Regions from separate parts of the Thermicanus aegyptius DSM 12793 genome, predicted to be linked through region 2. Evidence: riboswitches for the same ligand, from Rfam matches in the RefSeq annotation. Region 2 holds a riboswitch; the other holds the start of a gene.
The links. A riboswitch is a leader RNA that binds a small molecule or an ion and turns the genes downstream of it on or off. The one in region 2 is predicted to bind cobalamin.
Positions count from the first base shown of each region.

Region 1 (7,522 bases), 560 kb from region 2:
CGGATCGAAAAGAAACTGCCCATCCCGCTGGGAGGCGATCCCGATCCCGGCAATCCCCAGTATGAGAAGGTGATGAATGCCAAAGAGGTATACCGGGATAAGCAGGCGATCACCACAGAGGCCATCTTCGAGAATTATGATCTTTACCTCAATTATCTCCGAGGGGGCCCTGGATTCGGCGACCCCCTGGAGAGGAGACCGAAGGCGATTGAACAGGATCTGAATGGTGGCCATCTTTTGCCCGACTATGCGGAGAAGGTGTACGGAGCCGTCATTTCACGGAATGAGAAAGGGAAATGGGTGGTGGATGAAGAAAAGACGGAAGAGCGAAGGAGGAAGATCCGGCAGGAGCGGATCAAAAGAGGCAGGCCGACGCGGGAATGGATGGAGATGGAACGGGAAAAAATTCTGAAGAAAGAGGCAGCCATCCAGGTGCGCCACATGTATGCTTCCAGCTTCGCCTTAAGTGGTCGCTTTCTCCAGGAATTCCGTGCTTTCTGGAATCTGCCCGACGAATGGGAATTGACGGAAAGCGAGTTAGCGCAGGAGATGCCCATCTTCGGAGCGCATCGCCGCAACTAAATTCACTCTTCCGGTGCGTCGGGGAGTCATTAGGCGATTTTTGCGGGAAAGAGCCAAAAAGGGAGGGATCACAGATGGCGAAATATGAGAAGAAGACCATTGAAGAATTGATCGATGGGACGATTGAGTTCTTTAAGCTGAAGGAGATGCTCTCCAGTTTTAAGGACCCGGATCGCTTTGATCTATACCTGGAGATTTTGCAGGAGCGGGTTCCCTGGAAGGAGAAGATCCTCCTTCCGGCAGGCCTCCATCTCTATATCGTGGCGAAAGAAGATGGAAAACGGGTGGTGAAGTGCGATTGCGGCCATGAATTTTGCGATGCATCGGACAATTGGAAACTCCATGCGTTGGTTTATGTGAGGGATACGGAGGAGAAGCTGGAAGAGATTTATCCCAAGCTCCTGGCACCCGATCCTGCCTGGCAGGTGCTCCGGGAATATTACTGCCCTTCCTGCGGGACCCAATTGGAGGTGGAAAATGTGGCCCCTTGGTATCCGGTCATCAAGGAGTTTGAGCCGGACATCGATGCGTTCTACGAAGAATGGTTGGGGCGCCCGGTCCCGAGATAAACGCTGCTTGAGGGGAATGGTGATGCAGAACTGGAGATATTTTGTGGAATCTGATGGCGATTTTTCTACGTGCGCCCGAAAACGGGCGCATTTTCCTTTATTCGGGTATGAACCCCGCATATGAGGGTATGAACCTCGCATGAGTTCCGATGCGGTATCAGCCGTGTTCCTGGAATTTCGATGATCGGGGATAAAGAGGTGAACTTTCCGTTTTCAGAGTTGATGGAGATTTTATGACGGGGTTTATTTCATCTTTATCTTGTACTTCCGCAGTTTCCGATAGAGGGTGGATCGGGCGATGTTGCAACGTCTTGCCACTTCGGAGAGGTTCCCATCCGTCTCGAGGATAAGCTTTAGGAGCAGACGTTTTTCTTCTGCAGCCAGGGGGTTATCCTCCTCTCCTTCCCCCTCTTCTTCCGATGCCATCTCAGGTTGAAAGAAGAGGGAGGCCGGGAGATCCGTCCGCTGAATCATGTCCCCATGGGCGAAAATGAGGGCGTGTTCGATCACGTTCTCCAGTTGGCGGAGATTCCCGGGCCAGGGATGATGCATACAGAGGTTCATTACCTCTTCGTCCAGTCGCAAGACCTGTTTCTGATGCTTCATGGCGCTTTTCCGGAGAAAATATCGGCATAAGAGTGGAATGTCTTCCCTTCGTTCCCGCAGGGGAGGGAGTTTTAACTCCACCACGTTTAGGCGAAAGTAGAGATCTGCCCGGAATAGCCCTTTCGTCACCATTTCCTCCAAATTTCGGTTGGTGGCGGCCAGGATCCGAACATCCACCTGGATCGGTTTGGAGGAACCGAGCCGTATAACTTCCTTCTCTTGCAATACCCGCAACAGATAGATTTGCAGGTCCAGAGGCATCTCTCCGATTTCATCCAGGAAGAGGGTCCCTCCATTCGCCTCTTCGAATTTTCCGGCCTTCCCTTTCGGGTTCCCTCCTGTAAAGGTTCCCGGCTCATAACCGAAGAGTTCGCTGGCCATCAGTTCTTTGGGAATGGCCCCGCAGTTGATGGCGACAAAAGGTCCTTTATGGCGGAGGCTGGACCGATGAATCGCCTGGGCGAACCTCTCCTTTCCCGTACCGCTTTCCCCGGTTAAGAGGACGGGAACATTGGTGGGAGAGACTTTTCTGCCTTTTTGGATCAGTTCTTTCATTACCTGGGATTGCCCGATCAATTCCTCCCACGGGTCTTCCGGGATAAGGCGGGGAATCGGCTTTCTTTCCGACCGCTTTAGATGGAGGAGGTACCCTATTTTCTTCCCATCCGTCATGAGAAGTTGGGAGATGATTTTTAACGAACGAGAGGATAGTTCGATCTCGGTTTTGCTTTCCCGTTGTTGAAGGAGGGCTTCCCTTAGTCCGTCCATTCCGGGAAGGGACCAAAAGGTATGGAGATCCTGCATCTGAAATAAGGCAAAGGCTTTCTCCGAAGCATCGATCACCTGCAGCGTAGAGCTGAGCACCATCAGGGGGTCATTTTTATAGAGCTGCAACGTTTTAAAAAAATGATCATGCAGGAGATGATAATTCTTTTGGGAGATTTCTTTATATCCCTGTTGTATGATGGAAGCGGTCATCGTGGCGATTCCCAACGTATGGGGCTGCCCAAACTCGGTGGGCCCGGTCAGATCGATGGCACCCAGTAGTTCCCCGGTAAACGGGTCGCGGATGGGAGCGGAAGCGCAGGTCCAGGGATGGAAGCCTTCGCTAAAATGCTCATAGGAGAAAATTTGGATGGGGTGGGAGAGCGCGAGGGATGTTCCGATGGCGTTCGTGCCTGCCGTCTTCTCGCTCCAATCGGCCCCGCGAAGGAAATGAATCTCTTCCCCCTTTTTTAAAATCGGTTGGTCCCCTTCCAAATAGACGATTCGCCCATGATGGTCGGTTAACGCCACCATGTGACCGGTTCCCTTGATTTGAGAGGTTAGGTGTTGCAAGATGGGATAAGAAATCTTATAGAAATTTGATTTCCGAGTCCATTCTTTTATCTCTTCATCGGTCCATACGATCGAGGTCCTTTTCTGTTTTGGGCTTACGCCGAATTGTTCACTCCGCTTCCACGATTCCAGAACATCTTGTCGTATGGGTCCTGGGTCATGGTTTTCCAAAACATAGGTCCTCCAAAGATTGGCCAATTCATCGATCTTCTTATGCATTTCTCTGGCTGAATGAAAGGATAACTGGGGGTTCATCTTTTTCCCTCCTGTGGATTGGGGGCTTTTGCCGATAACCTGCCATTTCTTTTCCCTTTCTATGTAACAGAATTATTGTACTATTCTCTATTATATCATAATAAAAATGAAAACGATATCATGAAAATGTTTTGTGTGATTTTATTTTTCTAGCCCGGCAAGGAAGGGGAATCGCCTCCCTCCGTCGAAGTTATCATACAGATTGGATAAAGGCCGGAAGGGGAGGCGATGTTCAAGATGGTGATTCTGGTTCCGGTAGATGGATCTGACCATTCCAAAGAGGCGCTGCAGGAAGGAATGAAACTGGCCAAGGCTTTTGCCGCCAAGGTTCTTATCATGAACGTACAGCCCAGTTTCGATACCGCCCATACCAAGATCTTTTTCTCCAAAGAAGAAATACGTTCCTATGCCGAGGAATTGGGAGAGGCGGTGATGACTCCTTATCTGTCCCTTTTGGAAGAAGCCCACATCCCCTATGAAAAGGTTGTGGAGATGGGCAACCCTGCAGAGAAAATCGTGGAGGCTGCGGATCAGTGGAAGGCGGATTACATCGTGATGGGGGCGAGGGGGATGGGGCCATTAAGAGGTTCACTTTTGGGAAGTGTTAGTTACGGGGTGATACATCAGACGAGATGCCCGGTATTGGTGGTCAGAAAGAAAGAGGAGTAAAGTAAGGATGAATGATGTAAATTTTGATCCTGTTTAGATCCTAAGACGGTTGATTCATTCCGGTTTTTTACTATAATTAAGCTTAGATCAACTTCATATCTCTTTTAGGTCACTTAGTTGACTCGCTAAGTGTTAATAGGGAAGTCCGGTGGAAATCCGGCGCGGTCCCGCCACTGTAAGCAGGGAGAGACGTTTAGGCCGAAAGGCAGCCACTGTGTACCGTCGTGCATGGGAAGGTGAACGAATCGAGGAACTGCAAGCCAGGAGACCTGCCTAAAAGAACGGCAAGTTCCCTTCGAGGAAAAGGGCAACGGCAGAGAAGATACATAGCTTTGTATCGAAATCCGTTTGCAAAAGGAGATTTCCTGAAGGGGAAGTCTCCTTTTTCATGCCGCCATGAAGGGAAACTCGAGGATGGAGGTGGGATAGAAAGAAAAGGGAATCGATTCTGCTGTCCTTATAAAAATGTTTATGGACCAATAGACCAGTAAAAAGGAAGGGGAAAAAATGAAACAGTCGATCTTTCGTAAATTAAGCCTGTTCCTGCTTATCTTGTCGCTAGTCATGATGGGCATGATCGGGTGCAGTGCCGATCAAGGGAAACCGGAACAGAGCGCATCCGGTCAACTTTCGAATCCACAGACGACCGCCCCCACGGAAAACAACCCAACGAAAGAGAATGCCTTCCCTGTGACCGTCAAGGATGGGACGGGCAAAGAGATTACGGTGGAAAAAGCCCCTGAGCGGATCATCTCCCTCATTCCCAGCAATACAGAGATTATTTATGCGTTGGGATACGGGGATCAAATCGTAGGGGTGACGAGCAATGATAATTATCCGGAAGAGGTAAAGAACAAAGAGAAAGTGGGCGACATGAATGTAGATCTTGAGAAAGTGGTCTCCCTCCATCCCGATCTTGTGCTGGCCAACCAGTGGCATGTGACGGGACAAGTGGATCAGGTGGCCAAGATGCGGGAAGCGGGGTTAAACGTTTTGGTGGTGAACGACGCGACTTCTCTGAATCAGGTCTATGAATCTATTCGACTTTTGGCGAAAGTGACGGGCACTTCCGATAAAGGAGAAGAAGTGATTAAAGGCATGCAGGAACGTTACCGGGCGGTGGTGGAGAAAGCGAAAACGATCCCAGCCGATAAAAAGAAAAAAGTATGGGTGGAGATTTCTGCTCCCCCGGAACTTTATACCACCGGAAAGGGAACTTTTATGAATGAGCTTCTCGAAGCGGCGGGAGCCATCAATGTGGCCGCCGATCAGGAAGGTTGGCCGAAGTGGACGGAGGAGCAGGCGGTGGCGGCCAAACCGGATGTCATTTTGTTAACTTATGATTATGTACCCAATGCCGTAGAAGAAGTGAAGAAGCGTCCGGCCTGGAAGGAAGTTCCGGCGGTTAAGAATGGAGAAATCTACCAATTGAATCAGGATACCGTTTCACGCCCTGGCCCTCGTCTCATGGATGCCTTGGAGGAGATCGCGAAAGATGTTTATCCGGACGTCTTTAAGTGAGTGATCGATGATGTGAGTGGAGGTTCAAGTGGAAAGGATAGTGACGAGGATGAACCTCGAAGAGGGTCGGTTGGAGAAATATGGCCATGGGGGGGATCGGGTGAGCGCGGCGGAGAAATTCCCGTTTCATCCGGACCAGTTCCTCGACTTCAGTGCCAACATCAATCCCATGGGACCACCCCCTACGGTATATAAAACGATGGAACAGGCCATGGGGAGGATTGATCGTTACCCAGATCCGGGGAAACGGGCTTTAACCCGTAAATTATCTTCTTTGCACCACATGGAAGAGGACTTTATTCTCGTCGGGAATGGAGCGGCAGAACTGCTCTCTCTTCTCTTCCAAGCGTTCCGTCCTCGGAGGGTGGGGCTCCTATCCCCCTCTTTCGTTGAATATGAGCGGATGGCGAGGATCTACGGGGTGGAAATCGTCCGCTATGTGGCTGCGGAGGAAAATGAATACCGCCCGCATCTTCAAGAGATGCTGGCCCGATTTGAGGAGTGTGACCTGATCCTCCTGGGCACTCCCAATAATCCGACGGGCAGTGTGTATGCACGGGAAGAATTGCTTCATCTATTCGCATGGAGTAAAGCGCGACAGATTCTCTGCGTGTTGGATGAAGCCTTTATCGACTTTCTTCCTGATCAGGAGCAGGCGACCCTCCTTCCCTTTCTCCGCCACGATTCTTATTTTCTCTTGCTCCGATCCCTGACGAAGATCTATGCCATTCCCGGATTACGCTTAGGATATGCTTTGGCTTCACCCCACATGATCCGTCGGCTGGAGAGTTTTCAGGTGCCCTGGAGTGTCAATCTCCTTGCACAGGAAGTGGGACTGGCTTGTCTTGACGAGAAGGAGTATGTGGAACAAACGCGCGTGTTGATTCAGCAGGAGAGGAGCTTTCTTAACGAGGCGATTACGGAACGGCTGGGGTGGAGGGTCTATCCCTCCGCCGCCAATTACCTCTTGGTGCGTATTCTGGATCCTTTTACGGTGACGGACCTGCAGGAGGTTTTGGGAAAGCGGGGCATTCTCATCCGCAATGCCTCTTCGTATGTGGGATTAACCCCATTCCATTTTCGCATTGCGGTTCGCACGCGGACGGAGAATGCACGATTGATGGAGGAGATGGCACGGGCGCGGGATCTTCTCCTTTCGCGGGTAGGATCCGAACAGGCTCCGGTCCTTTTTGTAAAACAAGGGGAGGGAGAAAGATGACCATTCATCTGGTGTTAGGCGGGATTCGTTCCGGAAAGAGCCGGGTGGCTGAGGAGTTGGCTCAAGGAGATGGGGGGCCGGTTTCTTATGTGGCGACCAACGTTTGCATGGATGAGGAGATGAAAGAACGGATTCGTCTTCATCAAGCGCGGCGTCCCCTTTCTTGGCGAGTGATGGAAGAGCCTCTCGATTTAAAACGAATCTCATCCATCACAGAAGGGGATCGGGTGGTCTTATTGGATTCCCTCTCCGCTTGGTTAAGCAATCGGTTGTCCCCCATTCCGGAAGCGGAATGGCGCGGAGCCAGGCATAACGAAAGAATCATAGAGGACATCTCCCGTTTTCTCGAAGTGATCAAGGGGAGAGATCAGAATTGGCTTATCGTCTCCGATGAGATCGGTCTCGGCGGTGTAGCGCTCTCCCCTCTGGGGAGATGGTATGCCGATCTCTTAGGGGAATTAAACCAAAGGGTGGCGTCCGTCTCCGATGAAGTGACATGGGTAGTGGCCGGGCTCCCTCTGCGTCTTAAAGGGGAGCAAAGGGGATGAACACGTTTTGGTTGAAGCATGGGAATGGAACAGATCGTTACATGTACTCCCCTTCTTTTTGGCCCACCCTTACCTTTCAGTTACATCCCGATTACCTTTTGGTGGAAAGCGGTGAGACCATGACCACCCTGAGTTCTGCACTCTGGGGAGGTGGGCTGCGACAGATAAGTCGCTTTATTAATGGAAAGGTTCCGCTTTCTTATCACAGCGACAAC
Region 1 is NZ_KI783301.1:2,259,979-2,267,500, reverse strand. It holds gene THEAE_RS0112020 (hydantoinase B/oxoprolinase family protein) at 1-582, shown strand, start outside; gene THEAE_RS0112015 (acetone carboxylase subunit gamma) at 657-1,151, shown strand; gene THEAE_RS0112010 (sigma-54-dependent Fis family transcriptional regulator) at 1,395-3,350, opposite strand; gene THEAE_RS0112005 (universal stress protein) at 3,579-4,019, shown strand; cobalamin riboswitch at 4,109-4,310, shown strand; gene THEAE_RS0112000 (ABC transporter substrate-binding protein) at 4,527-5,540, shown strand; gene cobD (threonine-phosphate decarboxylase CobD) at 5,569-6,759, shown strand; gene cobU (bifunctional adenosylcobinamide kinase/adenosylcobinamide-phosphate guanylyltransferase) at 6,756-7,307, shown strand; gene THEAE_RS20845 (adenosylcobinamide amidohydrolase) at 7,304-7,522, shown strand, end outside.
Region 1: linked by a shared signal. The riboswitch ahead of THEAE_RS0112000 (ABC transporter substrate-binding protein) and the one ahead of THEAE_RS0109130 (FecCD family ABC transporter permease) in region 2 are both predicted to bind cobalamin.

Region 2 (7,522 bases):
CGGTTCCCTTTGTGAGCCGTTCATGTCATAATGGGGGTATGAGGGGGTGGATGAGAGATGGAAAGGTTTGGAGAAAATGAACTGACTCATTTTAATGCCCAAGGCCACGCCCATATGGTGGATGTGACCGAGAAGCAAGTCACCTCACGAAAGGCGGTTGCTATCGGTTTGGTTCGCATGAAAAAAGAAACCTTAGATATCATACGAAGCGGGAATGTGAAGAAAGGGGATGTCCTATCCGTTGCTCAGATCGCGGGAATTATGGCAGCCAAAAGGACATGGGAAATGATCCCCATGTGTCATCCGATCCCCCTTACAGGGATCGATATCCGGTTTCAGTTCTTAGAGGAAGACGCCATTCGGATTGAGGCGACCGTCAAATCAGAAGGAAAGACGGGGGTCGAAATGGAGGCACTTACCGCAGTGCAGGTGGCGGGTCTTACCATTTATGATATGGTGAAAGCCATCGACAAAGAAATCATCTTAGGACCAACCCAACTTCTTTTTAAAGAGGGAGGGAAAAGCGGCATTTTTCGTCGGCAGGCGGATGAACGAGGGTTTGACCACGATGAAGGGTGAGGAGGGTTAAGATGTTAAGGGAAAGAAAACCCATTCCTGTTGAGGAAGCGCTTGTACGTATTTTGAGGAACGTAAAAACCTTGGGAACGGAAGAAATCCCTTTGGATGATGCGTACGGGCGAATTCTTGCCGAATCTTTAGTGGCTGATCATACGGTTCCCCCCTTTGATAAATCTGGGGTGGATGGATATGCCGTGATAGCGGAAGAGACCAAAGGTGCGAGCCACCATAATCCGATACTCCTCGAGGTGATCGAGACGGTAGGGGCAGGTTCGGTGCCACGCCATCGTCTTTCATCGGGTCAAGCCATTCGCATCATGACGGGAGCTCCCATTCCGAAAGGGGCGAATGCCGTCGTCATGTTTGAGAAGACGGAAAGGGTAACGGAAAATGGGAAGGAGATGATTCGGGTCTTACAAGAGATGAAACCAGGTGAGGATATCTCATATCGCGGTGAAGATGTGAAGGAGGGAGAGGTGCTCCTTCAACCGGGGAAAAGGATGGGTCCGGGTGAAATAGCCCTCCTCGCTACGTATGGCTATGGGAATTGTCAGGTGTTCAAAAAACCGGTTGTGGGGATTTTAGCCACAGGGTCTGAGCTTTTGCCTGTATCGAGTCTTCTCGAACCGGGAAAAATCCGAGATAGTAACGGTGCGATGTTAACCGCTCAGGTGATGAGGGTAGGCGCCGTCCCGAAACATTTTGGGATCGTCGCCGACCGATTGGAGGAAATGAAAGAACGCGTTCGGGAGATTCTCCCTCAGGTAGACCTTCTCCTTACTACGGGTGGTGTATCCGTGGGCGATTACGACTTCATGTATGATTTGTACCAAGCGTTAGGAGCGGAAGTTCTCTTTGATAAACTGCTCATGCGTCCCGGTAAGCCAACAACGGTTGCCGTCCTGGATGGGAAACTCCTTTATGGGCTCTCGGGAAATCCGGGCGCTGCTTATGTGGGCTTTGAACTTTTTGTCCGGCCCGCCCTTCTCATGATGATGGGTGTCCCGGAAAGTGAGGCACATCTGCCCAGAGCACGGGGAATATTGGACGAAGATATCAAGAAACCTTCCGCCTTTCCCAAATATGTTCGAGCAATTTATTCCTACCATGGGAAAGAATTGCATGTTTCTTTGGCGGGTCCGGATCGATCTTCACTTACCAGCACGCTTCAACGGGCCAATTGTCTCGCCCTCATCCCGGCAGGAGGGAAGGGAGTGGAGAAAGGAAGCGAGATTGACATCTTTTTTTTGGATCGATGTGAGCATCCATGATTCCAATCATTCAAGTGGTAGGATACGCAAACAGCGGGAAGACCTATTTGATCACTCACCTCATCCGACATTTTCAGAAGAAGGGGTATCGGATCGCTGCGATCAAACATCACTCTCATCCCATTTCTTTCGATGAAGAGGGGAAGGATACTTGGAAGCACCGGAATGCAGGGGCGAACCAAACCCTCCTCGTTTCAGGCAACCGACTGATCCAATGGGAAGAAGAAGATCACGATTTTACCCTTGAAGAGGTGATCTCCAAAATCGATAAAGCCGACCTCCTCATGATCGAAGGATTTAAAGATAGCCCTCATCCTAAGATTCTTCTTTTGTCTAAGCCGGAAGAGAGAGAGCTTCTTATGAAGTTAATGGGAATCATGATGGTGATCTCCACTTTTCCTCTAGAGGAAGAGCTCTCTTATCCCGTCTATCGGAGAGATCAGATGGATGAGATAGCGGCTCACCTGGAGGAGAAATTAGGACTTAAGTGAAAACGGAGGGAATGGAATGACAGATCCGCTAGATTCCATCGTGACGGAGTGGGGGTACTATGCCATTCAATCTGCCCCTATTGAGATTCCTCCTCTGCAGGAATTTGTCACAAGTTCCGAGATGGGGGCTCTTACCCTCTTCATCGGAACGGTGCGGGAATGGACCGGAGGAAAGCGGACGCTCTATCTGGAATATCAGGCGTATATCCCCATGGCTTTAAAGAAGATGAAGGAAATCGGTGAAGAGATTCGGGGAAATTGGCCTGGCTCCAGAGTGGCGATCGTTCATCGAGTCGGCTCCTTGCAAATTGGCGAAGCGGCAGTCGTCATCGCGGTAGGCTCCCCCCATCGTGATGCGGCCTTTCTAGGAAGCCGTCATGCCATTGAACGAATCAAAGCGATGGTTCCCATATGGAAAAAAGAAATATGGGAAGATGGTCAGGAATGGATTGGAGATCAACGGGAGATCACATCTTATCCAGAGGGGAGACCGGACATCGATGAATGAAATCATGGGCGATGAAAAGCATGAAAACATGGGGAAGGATCCATCGGAGATGTCTCTTGTGGGTCATTTGACCGAATTAAGAAATCGTCTCATTTATGTTACGATCTATTTTATCATTTCCTTTATCTTAGGTTTTGTTGTTGCTCAGCCGGTAGTAAAATGGTTACAGCCAAGGGATTTGGAGAATTATGCCTTTGGTTTGGCGGATGCGGTCATGGTCTACATGAAAATCGCTTTTATCATCTCCCTGGTCCTCACCTTTCCCTTTCTCTTATATCAAATCTGGGCATTTGTTCGCCCGGGATTAAAAAAGAATGAGCAGGCCATCGCCCTTCGCTTTATCCCCGCCGCCACCTTACTCTTCGTTTTAGGGCTTGGTTTCGGGTATTTTGTCCTTTTTCCCATGATGATTCAATTCATGGTATCCCTTTCCGCCTCGCTAGGGATCACCATGATGTTGGGGATTAATCAATATTTCGAGTTTATGTTTAATATTCTTTTGCCCATCGCCATCATCTTTGAGATGCCGATCGTGGTCATGTTTTTAACCCGCCTTCGCATCTTAAATCCGCTTCGCTTGCGGAAAATGAGAAAGATCGCCTATTTTATACTGATCATCATCGCCATCGTAGTTACCCCTGCGGATTTTGTCTCCGATATGATCGTTACGATTCCGTTAATTCTCCTTTATGAGATAAGTGTTTGGATTTCTTCTTTGGTCTATAAAAAGCAGTTACAAGAAGATCAAGAAGCCGAAAGTCGTTGGGATTAGATTTTCCTTTTTCAATCCGTGACCATGGGCCTGGTTGATGGGAAATGAAGCGTTCAGGATAGAAGGAGGGATTCAATCGTGCGTGTCTTATTCTTTGCAGGTCTGGGTGAAAAAATCGGGAGAGGAGTCGTTGAAGTAGAGCATCGGGAAGGGATGTCCTTAGAGGATTTGCGTCTTTTCATCGCAGAGCGTTTTCCGGAAACGAAGGAGGTACTTTTTCAGGCGATGATGGCGGTGAATCATGAATATGCCCTCCCGCATCAACTTCTTCATCCCGACGATGAGATTGCTTTTATCCCGCCTGTTAGCGGTGGATAAAAGGTATTGCCAAAACGGAAGGGTTCGATATAATGAAGTAGAGGAAATAGTTCCGAACAGGTCACTTGTTTTGCCAAGTGTGAAAAGGGAAGCCGGTGAAAATCCGTCACGGTCCCGCCACTGTGAGCAGCTAGCCCATTCTCGTTTTTTTACCCACTGTGTCTACGGCATGGGAAGGGAGAGAAGAGGGTGATGATCTGCAAGTCAGGAGACCTGCCTGTTTGGTATGATGCACGCAATCCCCTTCGAGGAAAAGGGTAAGCAGCGATGTCTCCCATCCGTCTCTTTCTTTTTCTTCAATATCTAAAGAAAGATATGCTTAAAAAGGACGTTTGCCGCTTACAGGATTTCCTTGGGGAAATCCTTTTTTTGTGCTTCCGTTTCATTTGCTTCGTTTTTATAAAACGTAAGTCACGGGATGGGATAGGGGAGGATAGGGGAAGAAAGATGAGTAAGAAAAAATGGATGGTTATATATGGGGTCATGGGTTGTGCCGGTATCCTTTCTATGGGAATGGCGGCCGCTGTGGGCAGTTCTCCCATTTCCATGGCTTCCGTCTATCAAATATTGGGAGAACATTTTTTTCCCTGGGTGAGAAGCTCCTTTGATCCTACCGTGGATTTAATTGTATGGCAGATCCGCTTTCCCCGCATTCTTCTCTCTTTTTTGGTGGGAGGGGGATTATCCGTAGCCGGGGCCGCTTTTCAAGGTCTTCTTCGAAATCCCCTTGCGGATCCCTATACCTTGGGAGTTTCATCGGGAGCTTCTTTAGGAGCCGTCATCGCCCTTTTTTTTCATATTCCCCCTGCATTTCTAGGAGGGTTCACGCTTCCTTTATTTTCCTTCGCCGGAGCCCTTCTATCCATCCTTCTGATCTATACGATCGCCAATTACGGGATAGGATGGGGGATGGAGAGGCTGATCTTAACGGGAATCATCATCAGCTCTTTCGTGAGTGCTTTCATATCCCTGTTAATCTCCCTAAGCGGGGAAGAGCTGCGACAAATCGTTTTTTGGCTGATGGGCAGTTTTTCTATGCGTGGATGGAAGGAGCTATTACCCATTATACCCATTATTCTGATCGGTTTTTTAATCCTATTATGGAAGGGCAGGGAACTTGACGTGATGGTTCTAGGGGAAGAGGTGGCGAAGACGGTTGGGGTGGAAACCGATCAAGCGAAGCGTTGGATCATCATAGGTGCTTCCTTGGTGACGGCAGCAGGGGTAGCGGTTGCCGGAGTGATTGGCTTTGTCGGGCTAGTCGTCCCTCATTTTATTCGTCTGCTCGCAGGCCCCAGGCATCTGCATCTCCTTCCCTTATCTTTTCTTGGGGGTGGAATTTTTCTCATCGTTTCGGATACAATCGCCCGTACGATCTCAGCACCGAACGAACTTCCCATCGGAGTGGTAACCTCTCTGATTGGGGCTCCTGTCTTTACCTATTTTCTGCTGAGAAAAGAGGAGGGGAGATAGAGTGATGCTCAAGATTAATCAAGCATCGGGGGGATATGGAGAAGAGAAAATGATCCAAGAGGTCTCCTTCCATGTGCGACAGGGAGAGTTTTTTGGAATACTTGGGAGAAATGGAAGCGGAAAGAGCACCCTTTTGCGCCTGCTTGCAGGTCTTATTCCGTTGATGGGAGGGGAGATCCTGCTTCATGGGAGGACGATCTCCTCTTATTCCCGACGGGAAATCTCCCGTCTTGTCGCCTTTCTTCCCCAAGATCATTTTATTCCTTATGGCTACACTGTACGGGAAGTGGTATCCATGGGGCGCTATCCCCACAGGCGTGCTCTGTTCTCTTCCTGGAGTAAAGAGGATGAAAAAATTCTTCAAGAAGTCCTTCATCTGTTTCAATTGCGCGGAATGGAAGATAAGCCTTTTATTCATTTAAGCGGAGGAGAAAAACAACGGGTTATGTTCGCCAGGGTAATGGCGCAAAAGCCGACCCTCCTTCTCCTCGATGAACCTACCAGCCATCTGGACCTTTATTATCAAATGGAGATTCTCCAGGAGCTTTATACCTTAGTGAAGGAAAATGGGCTTACGGTGGTAAGTGTTATGCATGATATTAACCTTGCTTCCCTCTTCTGCGATCATGTTCTTTTATTAAAGGACGGAAAAACGGCTTATATTGGAAGCCCCAACGATGTATTTACTCAAGAGGCGCTAAAAAGGGTCTTCTCTCTCCCCATGTATCCCGTTATGCATCCGGAGAAGAGAAAACTTCAATTCTTATTATAATTGGGTAATAATCCGTAAAACAGGGAAGGATACCAAATAGAAATTCCTTGAATCCGTATAGAACCTAACGTTTTGGAGGAGGATCACATGTTGAAACGCCTTCTATTGGTTATCCTTGCCCTGACCGTGGGAATTCTCTTTATTTTAGTCTCCCCCATCCCCTCCTCATATAAAGGGGAAGGAAGCGCTGCCTTTGGAAAACAAACCTTGTACGTGGGAGCCAGAGGGGGAGATGTTTATGAACTGCAAGGACGGTTGAAGTATCTTGGATATTATACAGGCAAAATAGATGGTGTGTTTGGCTGGCGAACCTATTGGGCAGTAAGGAATTTCCAATATAATTTTGGGATGAAAGTGGACGGAATCGTGGGGAGCAAAACGAAGTATAAGCTTTGGAAGGCAACAAAAAATTGGCGTCCCGGAGGAACCGCTGCCGGCGGAACGCCAACGCGCCGCGTAGCCCGTGTCTCTACCGGAAGTTTTTCAGCAAACGACATCCGCCTTATGGCCAATGCGGTGTATGGAGAAGCCAGAGGCGAGCCGTATGAGGGGCAAGTGGCTGTGGCAGCCGTCATTCTAAATCGAATGGAGCACCCTTCCTTTCCTAAGACACCGGCAGGGGTTATTTTTGAACCGGGTGCTTTTACGGCGGTAGCGGATGGACAGATTTGGCTTACGCCGAATGAAACGGCGAAGAAAGCCGTGCTAGATGCGATTAACGGATGGGACCCATCGGGGGGAGCGATCTATTATTTTAACCCTGCAACCGCCACTTCCGCATGGATTTGGTCCCGCCCACAAATCAAACGAATTGGTAAACATATTTTTTGCAAATAAGCTCTTTTAAAAGCCCCCATGGGGCTTTTTTAATTTTCAACTTTCCCATTTCATGATAAGATGGAGGGGATAAGAGGACAACCGGGAGTGAAAGGGGATTAGAATGAAAAATAGGGTGTTTCAATGGATTATCCTCCTCTTGCTGTTAGGGGGCACAGGATGGGTGGTTTATTATAACTTGGCACAAGCACAGGAAACTATAAAAGTGGGTAAAGAAGCTCCCGATTTTACAATAAAGTTATTACAGGGTGGTAGTTTCACCTTAAGCGAGCAAAGGGGAAAAGGGGTGATTGTAAATTTTTGGGCAACTTATTGTCCTCCTTGTATTCGGGAAATGCCTGCGATAGAGAGGCAATATCAAAAGTATAAGGAACAAGGATTGGTTGTAATAGGAGTTAATACGGGGGAGGGAAGGGTTACCGTTCAGGGATATGTCAATCGTTTGGGAGTGACCTATCCCATCGGATTGGATCCAAATTTTGAAGTGACCAATCTTTATAA
Region 2 is NZ_KI783301.1:1,696,541-1,704,062, forward strand. It holds gene moaC (cyclic pyranopterin monophosphate synthase MoaC) at 58-579, shown strand; gene THEAE_RS0109105 (molybdopterin molybdotransferase MoeA) at 591-1,850, shown strand; gene mobB (molybdopterin-guanine dinucleotide biosynthesis protein B) at 1,847-2,341, shown strand; gene THEAE_RS0109115 (molybdenum cofactor biosynthesis protein MoaE) at 2,358-2,849, shown strand; gene tatC (twin-arginine translocase subunit TatC) at 2,842-3,621, shown strand; gene moaD (molybdopterin converting factor subunit 1) at 3,700-3,939, shown strand; cobalamin riboswitch at 3,981-4,174, shown strand; gene THEAE_RS0109130 (FecCD family ABC transporter permease) at 4,387-5,412, shown strand; gene THEAE_RS20545 (ABC transporter ATP-binding protein) at 5,417-6,184, shown strand; gene sleB (spore cortex-lytic enzyme) at 6,272-7,021, shown strand; gene resA (thiol-disulfide oxidoreductase ResA) at 7,125-7,522, shown strand, end outside.